Regions from separate parts of the Flavonifractor sp. An112 genome, predicted to be linked through region 1. Evidence: predicted binding sites of a transcription regulator. Region 1 holds the regulator's gene; each other region holds the start of a gene.
What was found. Region 1 encodes HrcA, which represses chaperone genes, less so after heat shock. Its sites were predicted from a motif close to TGTTAGCACTCNNNNNNNNNGAGTGCTAACA; they were not measured.
Positions count from the first base shown of each region.

Region 2: a site for HrcA is predicted at 2,915-2,945, ahead of IHN22_RS06630 (Hsp20/alpha crystallin family protein). Genes of this name have one in related genera too.
Region 3: a site for HrcA is predicted at 3,201-3,231, ahead of IHN22_RS08280 (co-chaperone GroES). Genes of this name have one in related genera too.

Region 1 is NZ_CAJFGT010000001.1:34,240-38,875, reverse strand. It holds gene IHN22_RS00165 (MATE family efflux transporter) at 1-715, shown strand, start outside; gene IHN22_RS00160 (MBL fold metallo-hydrolase) at 712-1,473, shown strand; gene IHN22_RS00155 (GNAT family N-acetyltransferase) at 1,508-1,975, opposite strand; gene hrcA (heat-inducible transcriptional repressor HrcA) at 2,201-3,253, shown strand; gene grpE (nucleotide exchange factor GrpE) at 3,261-3,809, shown strand; gene dnaK (molecular chaperone DnaK) at 3,883-4,636, shown strand, end outside.
Region 2 is NZ_CAJFGT010000032.1:23,107-27,742, reverse strand. It holds partial or broken gene IHN22_RS06645 (IS256 family transposase) at 1-620, opposite strand, end outside; gene IHN22_RS06640 (NADH peroxidase) at 838-1,380, opposite strand; gene IHN22_RS06635 (helix-turn-helix domain-containing protein) at 1,707-2,072, opposite strand; gene IHN22_RS06630 (Hsp20/alpha crystallin family protein) at 2,316-2,759, opposite strand; gene IHN22_RS06625 (AAA family ATPase) at 3,045-3,638, opposite strand; gene IHN22_RS06620 (DUF3185 family protein) at 3,872-4,075, shown strand; gene gdhA (NADP-specific glutamate dehydrogenase) at 4,332-4,636, shown strand, end outside.
Region 3 is NZ_CAJFGT010000047.1:544-5,179, forward strand. It holds gene IHN22_RS08270 (SprT-like domain-containing protein) at 132-779, shown strand; gene groL (chaperonin GroEL) at 1,027-2,652, opposite strand; gene IHN22_RS08280 (co-chaperone GroES) at 2,868-3,152, opposite strand; gene IHN22_RS08285 (hypothetical protein) at 3,355-3,624, opposite strand; gene IHN22_RS08290 (diacylglycerol/lipid kinase family protein) at 3,667-4,614, opposite strand.

The DNA.
Region 1 (4,636 bases):
GTTCCGGCCGGGACGCCCCCTGATCCAGAAGTTTTTCCGCTATTCCGGCCCGGTGGTCCTCAACGAAACCCTGTGGGGCCTGGGCACCTCCATGCACAAGGTGGTCATGGGCCATATGGAAAACTCCACCGAGATCCTGGCAGCCCGGGCTCTGGCAGGCAATCTGGAGGATCTGTGCACCGTGGCTATTTTCGCCGTGGGCGGCACCACCGCCATCATTATCGGCCGTGAGATCGGCGCCGGGCGCCGGGAACACCTCTATGAGATCGGGGCCACTTTGAACACTCTGGCCATGATCTGCGGCCTGGTGATCGGCGGGCTGCTGGTCACCTTTACCCACACCTTCTTCCCCACCCTGGTCTATCCCTTCTTCCATCTGTCCCCCATGGCGGGAGAGATTGCCACCATGATGCTCACCATGATCGGCGTCTGCCTCCCCCTGCGGGCCTTCAACTCGGTAAACACCGTGGGCGTGCTCCGGGGCGGCGGCGACGTGCGGGCGGCCTCCCTCATCGACGTGTGCCCCCTGTGGCTGGTGGCCCTTCCCCTGTCCGCCCTCTTCGGTCTGGTGCTGAAGTGGGGTGTCTTCTGGGTGTATGTGGGCGTTATCATGGAGCAGATCACCAAATTTATTGTGGGTGTGCCCCGGTTCCGCTCCAAGGCCTGGATCAATGACGTGACCCAATATGTGAAGAAAGAGGAGGTCTCCCAATGAAGATCACCGTTCTGATGGAAAACTCCGCCCAGGATGGACTGATTCCCGAGCATGGCCTGTCCTTTTATGTAGAATACCGGGGCGGCCGCTACCTGCTGGATGCCGGAGAGTGCGGCGCGGTGGTGTACAACGCCGCCAAGCTGGGGGTGGATCTGTCCAAGGTGGACAAAGCCGCTCTGTCCCACGGACACTATGACCACGCCGACGGCTTCAACGCCTTTTTTGCCGTTAATCCTTCCGCCTCCGTCTACGCCCGTCCCCGGATCACCGACCCGGAGACCTGGGCGGAAAAGGAGTACATCGGTGTCAACATGGGGATGTTCTGCCGGCACGAGAAGCGCTTTGACCTGGCGGAGGGACCCCGGGATCTGGCGGAGGGCCTCCACCTGATCCCCGACCAGGTGAAGCATGAGCAGTCCCTGGTGGCTGAGACCTCCGAAGGTCTGGTGGTCCTCAACTCCTGCTGCCACGCTGGAGTGGTGAAGATTCTCACACAGCTCTCCGAACAGTTCCCCAGCACCCCCATCCGTGCGGTATTGGGGGGCTTCCATCTGATGGGCAAGGAGGGTGTTACCACCCTGGGCCCTACCCCGGAGAAGGTACGATCCATCGCCGCCGCCCTGCGGGATGATTTAAAGGTACAGGATATCTACACCGGCCACTGCACCGGAGATCCCGCCTACGCCCTGCTGGAGGAGGAACTGGGCGACAGGCTTCACCACCTCACCGCCGGAGCGGTGTATGAATTTGCCGACTGAATCAAAAAGGACGCGCCTGCGGCGCGTCCTTTTCTTATAATTCCCGTTCCATTCTAATATCGGACAGTTGAAACCACTTGTCAGAATACGTGACGTATTCAAATCCCAGCTTCTCATAGATCCGCAGGGCAGCCTTCAGCTTGTGGTTGGAGGTGATCACGATGGTCTTTTGTCCCGCGTCCCGGGCGGCCTGGATCACCGCCTCCATCAGGGCGGTGCCAATGCCCCGCTCCCGGTACTCCTCTTTGACGCCGAACTTCAGTGCCTCGCACACACCGTCGCCCTGAAGCTCCAGCATGACCATGCCCACAATCTCCTGACCGCAGCGGGCCAGCAGCACACGGCCGCCCCCGGCGATAAAGCGGTGCGGATCGGCCAGCATCTCCAGGTCTACCGGCTCCAGCAGGTCATACTCCAGCAGCCAGGGCAGAGAGATGTCCTCCAGATCCTGTTTGTAGCGCTCCTCGTAGTCAATGATCTCCACGGGCACCGTTCCGTCCACAGAGACACCCCTCCTGTTTGCAAATATTGTTCCTTATTGGATAGAATACCATTGAACGGCTCCCGCGTCAACCGCTCTGATTTGCATTCAGAGTGCCCGTCTGCTATCTTTTCTTCGTTCACATTTAATTTACAACCCTGCCTATTGACTTTTCCGGCGGACGGTGCTACATTATCTTTAGCACTCAGGTAGTATGAGTGCTAAATCAAAAGTGAGGTGGCCGCTATGGATTTAACCGAACGCAAAAAACGAATCCTGCGCGCCATCATCGAAAGTTACATCCAGTCGGCGGAGCCGGTGGGTTCCAAGGCCATTGCCTCTTCCATCGGCATGGAGATCTCTTCCGCCACCATCCGAAACGAGATGGCGGATCTGGAATCTCTGGGACTGCTGGAAAAGCCCCATACCTCCGCCGGACGCATCCCCTCTCCCAAGGGGTATCGGTTCTACGTCAACGAACTGATGGAGGAGCACAAGCTCTCCCTTCAGGAGACCGAGCGCATCAACCAGGCCCTGCGGATGAAGATGCAGGAGCTGGACCGGGTGCTGGACCAGGCCGGCCGGGTGGTGTCTCAGTTGACCAACTACCCCGCCTTTGCTCTGTCCTCCGGCATGAGCCGGGTGACGATCCGCCGGTTTGACCTTCTGATGGTGGAGCACAACGCCTTTATCATCGTGGTAATGACCGACACCAATGTGGTGCGCAACCGGCTGATCCGGCTGCCCTCCGATTTGACGGAGGCTCAGCTGCAAATGCTCAACACCCTGCTCAACGCCACCTTTACCGGCCTGCCTCTGGATGAGATTACGCCGGAGCTGATGCGGGTGGCCCAGCACGCCGCCGGAGAGGCCTACGGGCTCATCTCCTTGGTTGTCTCCTTCGCGATGGAAGTGCTGGAGAGCCTGGAGCGGCGCACCGTCCACACCTCGGGCATCGCCCATCTGCTGGAGCTGCCTGAGTACCGCTCTTTGGAGCGGGCCCAGCCTCTGCTGAGCTACCTCTCCGAGGACGCCGATCCCGCCCGTTTCCCCGTCCCCAAGGACGCCGCCATGAAGATCCTCATCGGCCCGGAAAATGTGGCCGACGCACTGAAGGACACCAGCGTAGTGGTGGCCAGCTACGATATCGGCGAAGGGATGCGGGGCGTCATCGGCGTGGTTGGTCCCACCCGTATGGATTACGCCAAAATCACCGCCCGCCTTTCCTATCTGGCCGAGGGTTTATCCCGGCTGTTCGGACACGGCGAGCTGCCGGGCGGCAGCGACGATCATAAATAGGAGATGAGTGCATCCCATGAGTAAGAAAGAGAAACAGCCCGAAGAGGTCACCCCTGAGGAGCAGACCACTCCCACCGCCGCCCCCGAGGCTGCGGAGGAAGCCCCCAATCCCCTGCTGGAGGAGCTGGAGGCCCTGAAGCAGAACCTCACCGACCAGGAGGACAAGTTCCTCCGCCTGGCCGCCGAGTATGACAACTACCGCCGCCGCAGTCAGAAGGAAAAGGAATCGGCCTGGGCCGATTCCAAGGCGGAGACCGCCGCCGCCTTCCTGCCGGTGTACGATAACCTGGAGCGGGCCCTCAAGCAGGAGACCGCCGATGAGGCCTATAAGAAGGGCGTGGAGATGACCATGACCCAGCTGAAGGAGGTCCTCTCCAAGCTGGGCATCGAAGAGATCCCCGCCCTGGGTCAGACCTTTGACCCCAACCTCCACAATGCAGTGATGCACGTGGAGGATGAGAACGCCGGCGAGAACACCATTGTCGAGGTATTCCAGTCCGGCTTCCGCAGCGGAGACAAGGTGATCCGCTTTGCCATGGTCAAGGTTGCCAACTGACCGTTCAGGCACACAATGTGCGCTGACATTCCCAAGTTGAAAAACAATTTACGATATATTGGAGGAATTGATTATGTCTAAGATTATCGGTATCGACCTCGGTACGACCAACTCTTGTGTTGCTGTTATGGAGGGCGGCGAGGCCGTCGTCATCGCCAACGCGGAAGGCAACCGCACCACCCCCTCTGTGGTGGCCTTCTCCAAGGACGGCGAGCGTATGGTGGGCCAGGTGGCCAAGCGCCAGGCCATCACCAACCCCGACCGCACCATCTCTTCCATCAAGCGTGAGATGGGCTCCAACTACAAGGTGAACATCGACGGCAAGGCCTACACTCCCCAGGAGATCTCCGCCATGATCCTGCAGAAGCTGAAGGCGGACGCCGAGGCCTATCTGGGCCAGCCTGTGACCGAGGCCGTCATCACCGTTCCCGCTTACTTCACCGACGCTCAGCGTCAGGCCACCAAGGACGCCGGCCGCATCGCCGGTCTGGACGTGAAGCGTATCATCAACGAGCCCACCGCCGCGGCTCTGGCCTACGGCGTGGATAAGGAGACCGATCAGAAGATCATGGTCTACGACCTGGGCGGCGGTACCTTCGATGTGTCCGTGCTGGAGGTCGGCGACGGCGTCATCGAGGTGCTGGCTACCGCCGGTAACAACCGCCTGGGCGGCGATGACTTCGATAAGGCCGTCATGGACTGGATGGCCGCTGAGTTCAAGAAGGACTCCGGTATCGACCTGACCGGCGACAAGGTCGCCATGCAGCGCCTGAAGGAGGCTGCCGAGAAGGCCAAGATCGAGCTGTCCGGCGTCACCTCCACCAACA
Region 2 (4,636 bases), on a different contig from region 1:
TTGTCCTCCTTCATGCCCTCGGCAGCACCAAGAACCTCACGGTAGCCGTCCTCATTTACCGCAATCGCCACCAGAATGGCTACATTCTCAAACTCTCCGCCCCAGTTACGGCGCAGATAGATTCCATCTACGTAGACATATGGGTACCGTCCGCCCTGTAAGGGACGGTTGCGCCAATCCTCGATGTGGACATACGCCTTCTTGTTCAGTTCACTGATAGTTGCCGGAGATACCTTGCTACCCCACAACGCCTCCGTGATATCCTCTACACGCCGGACAGATACGCCTGCCAGATACATCTCAATGAGAGCTTCTTCCACACTGCTCTCCCGGCGGCGGTACCGCTCGATAATAGCAGTTTCAAAGGAGATCCCTTTGAGCTTGGGTACCTTGAGAGTGACATCCCCAGAAGTGGTGGTGAGGTTGCGGCTATAGTGCCCGCTGCGGTAGCCCTGGCGCTGTTCATTGCGCTCGTACCGGGCTGCCTGTGTCAGTTTCTCTGCCTCAGCCTCCAGCAGTTCGTTGAGCGTTTCCTCTACGCTACCGCGCACCAGCTCCTTAATCTGCCCCTTGATAACTTCCTCATTTAGCTGTACAATCTTTTCGGACATGGTTTGTTGTCTCCTTTCAGAATGGCGTGTCGCAACTTCATTCTACCAGACTTTTGCAAACCATGTCTTTTCTTTTTGCGAAATTTATTGTACCTTATCAAGGTTTTCCGTCGCAGAAAAGAGAGAACTGCCACAAAACATACACAATGAACTGGTGCAAGGGCAAAAAGAGAGGGAACCGGTTTCCCGATTCCCTCTCAAAAAGTGCTTACTTATCCGGTTTGGATTAGCCGAAGTAGCGCTTCAGCAGGCCCTCGAAAGCCTTGCCGTGACGGGCCTCGTCGCGAGCCATCTCGTGCACGGTGTCGTGGATGGCGTCCAGGTTGTGCTGCTTGGCCAGCTTAGCCAGGTCAGTCTTGCCCTGGGTAGCGCCGTTCTCGGCGTCCACACGCATCTCCAGGTTCTTCTTGGTGGAGTCGGTCACGACCTCGCCCAGCAGCTCAGCAAACTTAGCGGCGTGCTCAGCCTCTTCGTAGGCGGCCTTCTCCCAGTACAGGCCGATCTCGGGATAGCCCTCGCGGTGAGCCACACGGGCCATAGCCAGGTACATACCAACCTCAGAGCACTCGCCCTGGAAGTTCTCACGCAGGCCCTGGATGATCTCCTCGGGAGCGCCCTTGGCCACGCCTACCACGTGCTCAGAAGCCCAGGTCTTATCGCCGCCCTGGAGCACGAACTTCTCCTTGGGAGCCTTGCAGATGGGGCAGAAATCAGGGGCGGAATCCCCTTCGTGAACATAACCGCAAACAGAGCAGACCCACTTTTTCATGTGATTTTCCTCCTAATTTGTCATTCATTTTATTTCATTTCGGGTTAGCCGGAAGTGCTAATCAGTAATGATTATCATTTCTGATATTAAGATAGCACAACTTAACTCTGCCGTCAAGTGTTTTTTTCAAATTCAAAAAACTTTTTTACTTCCTCTTACTTTCCATATTTCCGTCGATAACGGCGGTGCCCCAGGACCAGGATTAACACCCCTGCTGCTACCAGGATTCCGCCCAGTACGATCTGAGTAATGATAGGACCATACATAAAAGACATCACACGGTCCATACTACTATTATAAAGATCAAGATCCATTCTCTTATCCCCCTATGACAGGAATCCGGGTAACTTCATAAACTCACACAAGCCGCTCACCGCAGAAAGCTGCAGCACTCCCCGGATCAGCAAATACGCTCCCACCGCCAGCGGCAAAATCCCCAGCAGATACCATCTGGGTTCTCTCTTCTCAGGCGCCGCCTCTGTGGGCGGCCCCGGATTGGGCCTCTCTCCCAGCAGCGGCTGGTCCGTGGTAATCCCAAACAACCTGGCCAGTGCCACAATCTTATCCAGTTCCGGCTGGGCGGCGTCACCTTCCCACTTGCTCACCGCCTGTCGGGACACTCCCAGCAGTTCGGCCAGTCTCTCCTGAGATAAGCCTGCTCGCTTGCGGTAATTCAGAATCCGCTCTCCCAAGGTCATTCTTTCTCGCCATTCTTTCTTCCGGCCTTACCGGACAGGTTCAGCCTATCAAACCATCCGGTTTTTCGCCATAAAGTTTGGCTTGAACTTCCGCAACCGCTGGTTGCCAAAGGGTTTTTCAAGCGAAATCATCATACCATAGCCGGCAGAACAGATTCAAGGGCTCCTTGGTAAAGATCCCGTATGTCAAAAAACGGGCGCGCTGCATATTGCAGCGCGCCCGTTTTTAATACTTGCTTACTCAATGGCAATGGTGTGGTTCACAGGCAGCTGCTGAACCATCTTGGGCAGAGTAATCTTCAGAATGCCGTCCTCAAACTTAGCGGAGACATCCTTGGCTTCCACATGATCGCCCACATAGAAGCTGCGGCTGCACTGGCCCGCATAGCGCTCCCGTCGCAGATAACGGCCGTTCTTTTCCTCCTCATCCTTGTCCAGGCCCTTGGCCGCGCTGATCGTCAGACAACCATCCTTCAGTTCCAGCTGGACCTCATCCTTCTTAAAGCCCGGCAGATCCACATCCAGCTCATAGGTATTCTCAGTCTCCCGCACATCGGTCTTCATCAGATTCTTGCCGTGCTTACCATAGAGCGGGTTGTGATCGGAAAAAACCGACATCCGGTCAAAGGGGTCCTGGAAAAACTCATCAAACAAATTCTCACCAAAAATGCTAGGTAACATAAGTCATACCTCCATTCGTCTTCTGCGGCTCGTAGCTGGGGAGTGGGACCTCTCGGTGGCGAGCTTTTGTTACCTGCTTTGTTTTCTTGTAACAGTACCTTGGTCCGATTCCCTTTCGGTCCTCTTTCCTAAGCACAGCCTTATTATAACACCAGAATTAGCATTGTCAATAGGAGAGTGCTAATGTTCACACAATCAATCAATATTGTTCACAATTTATGCGATTTCCCCCGCAAAAAAGCCGGGACCCGTTGCACTGCAACGGGTCCCGGCTTTTTCAAAAAATCAGCTGTCGGCAATCGCTTGGGCTGCGGCACGAATCACAGCCACACAGGCGTCGATACCGATGCGGCTGTTGACACACAAATCGTATTCCCGGCTCTGTCCCCAACGGCCAGTGGCAAAATAGTTATAATAGGAGGCCCTGGCTTTATCCTGCCGGATCACATAGCTCTCCAGATTGTTCTCCTGTACACCGTACTCCTCCCGGGCGCGGCGGATTCGCTGATCCAGAGGCGCATTGACAAACACCTTCAGGCAGCGGGGCTGATCCCGGAGAATATAGTCGGCACAGCGGCCTACAATGACGCAGGACTCTCTGGCAGCAGCCTCCTTAATGACCTTGGCCTGAGCGATAAACACCTGGTCGGGCACCGATGGCGTCTGTACGCTGGTATAGAGGTCATAGAGAAAACTGTTGGTGGGGCGCTGATGCTCGGCGTTGCGGATAAAGTGCTCGGAAAAGCCGGTCTTTTTGGCCACGTCGGAGATCAGCTGCTTGTCGTAGAACGTAATTCCCATCTTCTCGGACAACTGCTTGGCAATGAGCCGCCCGCCGGAGCCATATTCACGGCCGATGGTGATGACGATATGCTTCATAAGGACACCTCCTATCCTGATTTTAGTATAATGCTTTTTCCACCTTCCGTCAAAGAGTTTTTCATACCTTATATTTATTATCCTACGTTAATATATGAATTTTATTACGGCTTTCGATTGACTTTCTTTGGAACTTGAGTATAATAGTTGCCATCTGGACCCTGCGCCCAGATGATCTTTTCCCGCCTCAATGGGAACAGAAAAAGAGAGTACAAAGAGAAAGGAGTGTCCATATGTTTATCCTGGGTATCATTCTGATCATCGCCGGTATCGGCTGCGCCGGTTACGGTTTTATGCAGAACAACAGCCTGGAGGCCCAGTTCACCAGCATCATGAGCAGCGGTACCGCTAACCCCGGCACCATGTTCATCGTCATCGGCGTGATCCTGCTGGTGGTCGGCATCATCCTGTGCGTGGTCGGCAAAAAGAAGAACTAAGGTATTACATATGCCACGGGCGGTCGCCAATGCGACCGCCCGTTCTTCTTTGCAACCTGGCTGTCAAACTGGTGCACTTCCTACCGGTCGGATCGGGTGTTTTTCGTCAAATATGCAATTCTTCTTTTTTCTCTTGCATTTCATGGCGCTATGAATTATAATAACTTCAACACAGCAAAGTGTTCCTCTGAACAGCTGAACACAATCAAATTTCGGTCGGTCCCCCTAGGGCCGCCAAGCAAAGGGGTTTGGCATTATGGCATTTACGATCACCAATTCTTACCTCCAGAACGTGTACGAAGGCGTCTGCAAGAAGAACGCCCATGAGCCCGAGTTCCTCCAGGCTGTAGGCGAGGTTATGGAATCCCTCCAGCCCGTGTACAATCAGAAGCCCGAGCTGGCCAAGATGGGCATTATGGACCGTATGGTGGAGCCTGAGCGCAGCCTGCTGTTCCGCGTGTCCTGGGTGGACGACCATGGCCAGGTCCAGGTGAACCGCGGCTACCGGGTGCAGTTCTCCACCGCCATCGGCCCCTCCAAGGGCGGCCTGCGGTTCCATCC
Region 3 (4,636 bases), on a different contig from region 1:
AGCATATACGGCGGTATATGTCAAGGTGCACAATTACGGTGGTATATATTCTACCTACATATATACCATGGTATATTTACTTTTTATATACGGTGGTGTATAATTAAGTATAGAAAAAAGGAGTTGATCCCATGAAACAGACCACTAAAATGAGTCGGGCAGTCAGCCAACTAGAGCATATCTATAACGCATTGAATACAGACTTCTTTCAGGATGAACTACCCATCCCCATTATTACGGTACAGAGTAAACCGGGGACCTATGGACACTGTACCACCAGCAAGGTGTGGCAGCGAAAGGATGGCGGAGCCTACGAACTGAACATTGCAGCCGAGGTCCTGAATTATCCGATTGAAGAAACTTTGGATACTATGCTTCATGAGATGGTCCATCTATATTGCCGGGAAAATGGGATCAAAGAAGTCAGCCGTGGAGGAAAATACCACAACAAGAGATTCAAGGCAGAGGCTGAGCGGCGGGGACTTGTCTGTGTCCCCTGTGGACAATACGGATGGAATACCACCCCAAGTGATAACCTCGTTGAATATGCACTTTCAAAAGGCTGGAATGAAATCAAAATCGGGCGTGGCAGTTTACCGCCCATCATTCGCACGGGGGCCAGCGGTACAGCCCAGACTGGGGCTGAAACAACCGGCGGAGGAAAGCGACCCAGCAGCACAAGAAAGCTACAATGCCCGAAATGTGGTTGCAGTGTGAGAGCCACAAAGACAGTCAGAATTATGTGCATGGATTGCATGGAGCAAATGATAGAAGTTTGAATGTGCACTTTCAAAAAAACTCCTCAGGGGGATCAACCTCTGGGGAGTTTGAACATAAAAAAGACCGACACCCAAATCAAATGAGTGTCGGCCTTTCTATTACCGTACTAGTGAGCATTCCCGTAAAAACATTGTGTGTAAACGGTGTGTAAGCTCAAAATAATTCAAACTTTTTCGCTAATGAATGGTGAAATTTTATAGCGAATCAACCGATTCTAGCATATTCTCACGGGATTTATGCCTGTTTTTAGTACATACCGCCCATGTCGGGGGCAGCGGGAGCAGCGGGAGCGGGCTCCTTCTTATCGGCCACCAGAGACTCAGTGGTCAGCAGAGTGGCAGCGATAGAAGCGGCGTTCTCCAGAGCGGAACGGGTCACCTTGGTGGGATCCACAATACCGGCGGAGATCATGTCCACATAGGTCTCGTTGTAGGCATCGAAGCCGTAGCCGGTCTTGTCGGCCTTCTTCACGTTCTCCAGCACCACGGAGCCGTCGATGCCGGCGTTGGTGGCAATCTGGCGCATGGGCTCGGTCAGAGCCTTGGCGATGATGCGGACACCGGTCTTCTCGTCGCCCTCGGTCTCATTCAGCAGCTTCTCCACAGCGGAGACAGCGTTCACATAAGCGGTGCCGCCGCCGGCCACAATGCCTTCCTCAACAGCGGCGCGGGTGGCGTTCAGAGCGTCCTCGATGCGGAGCTTCTTCTCCTTCATCTCCACCTCGGTGGCAGCGCCCACGCGGATGATGGCCACGCCGCCGGCCATCTTGGCCAGACGCTCCTGGAGCTTCTCGCGGTCATAGTCGGAAGTGGTGGTCTCGATCTGGCTGCGGATCTGGTTGGTGCGGTTCTTGATGGCCTCGGAGGAGCCGGCGCCGTCCACGATAATGGTGTTCTCCTTGGAGACCTTCACCTGGCGGGCCTTGCCCAGCATATCCATGGTGGCTTCCTTCAGCTCATAGCCCATGTCGGCAGTGATGACGGTACCGCCAGTCAGAACGGCGATATCCTCCAGCATCTCCTTGCGGCGGTCGCCGAAGCCGGGGGCCTTGACGCACACCACATTCAGGGTGCCGCGCAGCTTGTTGACGATGAGGGTGGACAGAGCCTCGCCCTCCACGTCCTCGGCGATGACCAGCAGCTTCTTGCCGGACTGCACCACCTGCTCCAGGATGGGCAGCAGCTCCTGAATGTTGGAGATCTTCTTATCGGTGATGAGGATGAGGGCGTCGTCCAGAACGGCCTCCATCTTCTCGGTGTCGGTGACCATATAGGGGGTGATATAGCCGCGGTCGAACTGCATACCTTCCACGACCTCGCTGTAGGTCTCAGCGGTCTTGGACTCCTCAACGGTGATGACGCCGTCGTTGGAAACCTTCTCCATGGCCTCAGCAATCAGCTTGCCCACGGTCTCGTCGCCGGAGGACACGGTGCCCACGCGGGCGATATCGTCGGAGCCGTTGACCTTCTTGGAGTTGGCCTTGATGGCCTCCACGGCGGTGGCGGTGGCCTTAGCGATGCCCTTCTTCATGACCATGGGATTGGCACCGGCAGCCAGGTTCTTCAGGCCCTCACGGATGATGGCCTGGGCCAGCAGGGTGGCGGTGGTGGTACCGTCGCCGGCCACGTCGTTGGTCTTGGTGGAAACTTCCTTCACCAGCTGAGCGCCCATGTTCTCAAAAGGATCGTCCAGCTCGATCTCCTTAGCGATGGTCACGCCGTCGTTGGTGATCAGGGGAGCGCCGAACTTCTTGTCCAGCACCACGTTGCGGCCCTTGGGGCCCATGGTGATCTTAACGGTATCGGCCAGCTGATTGACGCCGCGCTCCAGAGCGTGACGGGCTTCCTCACCGTAGCAAATGATCTTAGCCATAATGAATTACCTCCATGCAAATTCCGCCTGAGCGGAATTAAAATCAAAATTTGTCCGGAGCAGGACACGCGCCTGCGCAGGACACCTATGCTTGCTCCGCCACCGGCGGGCAACCGCCTTTGTGTACAAAGGCGAGGGGGGTATCGAAACCGCTGTGCCGCCTGCGGCGCGGCGGTTTCGTATCTAGGGGGGATGCAATCCCCCCTGGACGTTCTTTACTCCACGATAGCCAGGATATCGGACTGACGAACGATGGTGTACTCCTCGCCGTCGATCTTCACCTCAGTACCGGCATACTTGCTGGTGATGACCTTGTCGCCCACCTTCACGGTCATGGTGACTTCCTTGCCGTCCACCAGGCCGCCGGGGCCCACCTCGATGACCTGAGCCACTTCGGGCTTCTCCTTGGCAGAACCAGTCAGGATGATGCCGCTCTTGGTCTTTTCTTCGGCCTCGACCAGCTTGATGACCACACGGTCGGCGAGAGGCTTGAGTTTCATAATGGGTTCCTCCTTATATGATTCATTTTCTTATTAACCAATCCAATTTGTTAGCACTCATTTTACCGGAGTGCTAACCACGTGTATGATAATACCTCTCTCCGCGCAAAAAATCAACCCCCTTTTTTGAAAAAAGGGGGTCGGTTTTGGAAAAATTCAAGTTTTGTTCACAAACTCACAAAGGGAGTGCTAATCTGCTTCCTCACATCTGGGTCCAGTAATGCTTGGAACGCTCCAATTCCTGGGTGATTCTGATCTCCTTGTTCTTTTCGTCCAGATCCATACCCTGCCCTACCGTACGGCAGGCTTTGCTGTTGATGGCGCATACAAAGACGGTGACCATTACAAAAATCACATAGAGCAGCCACGCCAGCAAACTGGTACGCAGTGCGGCCAGAAACGGGACCAGAAAGACACCTGGAAGATAGAGAAGGCTCAAAATAATCATGGTCCACTTGACGATCTTGTACATAATACCCTCCTTTTGAACGGATAGGCCTATATTTGTACATCTCTATTTTACCATACACGCTTTCTCTTTACAAGTCTGCGACCTCTGCCAGGTAGCCCCGGCGGGATAGAAAAACTGCACCTTCTGATCGGACAGGCGGATGGACAGGTCGGTCCCCTCCACCAGTTCGCCGTCCACATTGACTGCAGTGAGCCGGTCACACCGCACATTCATGGCCCGGCCCCGGCGCAGAATGGCCTGTGGAATATCCCCGATCTCCCCCCGGGCAAATTTTTTGATGAGTGCCAGAACGGTGAAACGGGACACTGCCGGGATCACGATGAAGTCCAGCACCCCGTCGTCAGGCATAGCCGTGGGACTGGGATTGAAACCGCCGCCGTAGTACCGGCCATTACAGGCACACAGCAGGGTAAACCGCTCTCCCGGCATAGGTTCGCCATCGATTTCCACCTGATAGGGCAGATGGATCCCCCGGATGATGGTACGCAGCGCGGACATCTGATAGGCCGCCGTGCCGCTGACCAGGGGCAGCGTTTTAAAATCGGCGGCCCCAAACCCAATGCGGGCGTCAAATCCTACCGAACACACATTCAGGGAGTATCGCCCGTTGCATTCAATCAGGTCCATGGCGGTCTGTGGCCCATCCAGCAGCTGCTCCAGCTGCCAGAACCGGGCGGCATCCTGGCCGAATATGCGCAGAAAGTCATTGCCCGAACCCATGGGGCAGTGGGTCACCGCCACATGGGCCTGTCCCGCGGCTCCGTTGACCACCTCATTGAGGGTACCGTCTCCGCCGCAGGCATACACCCGCAGCGGGTCTCCCTGTTGGGCCGCCTCCTGCACCAAACGGGTGGCATGGCCGCTTCCCTCCGTCCGTACCGCCGACCACTCCGACCGGCGGCCAGCCATAATGTGGCGTATCTTCTCCAGCATCTCCTGGCTGCGGTCAAACTTCCCCGCATGGGGGTTCATCACGAACAGGTGCCGCACAGGCACCCTCCTCTCTCTGTTT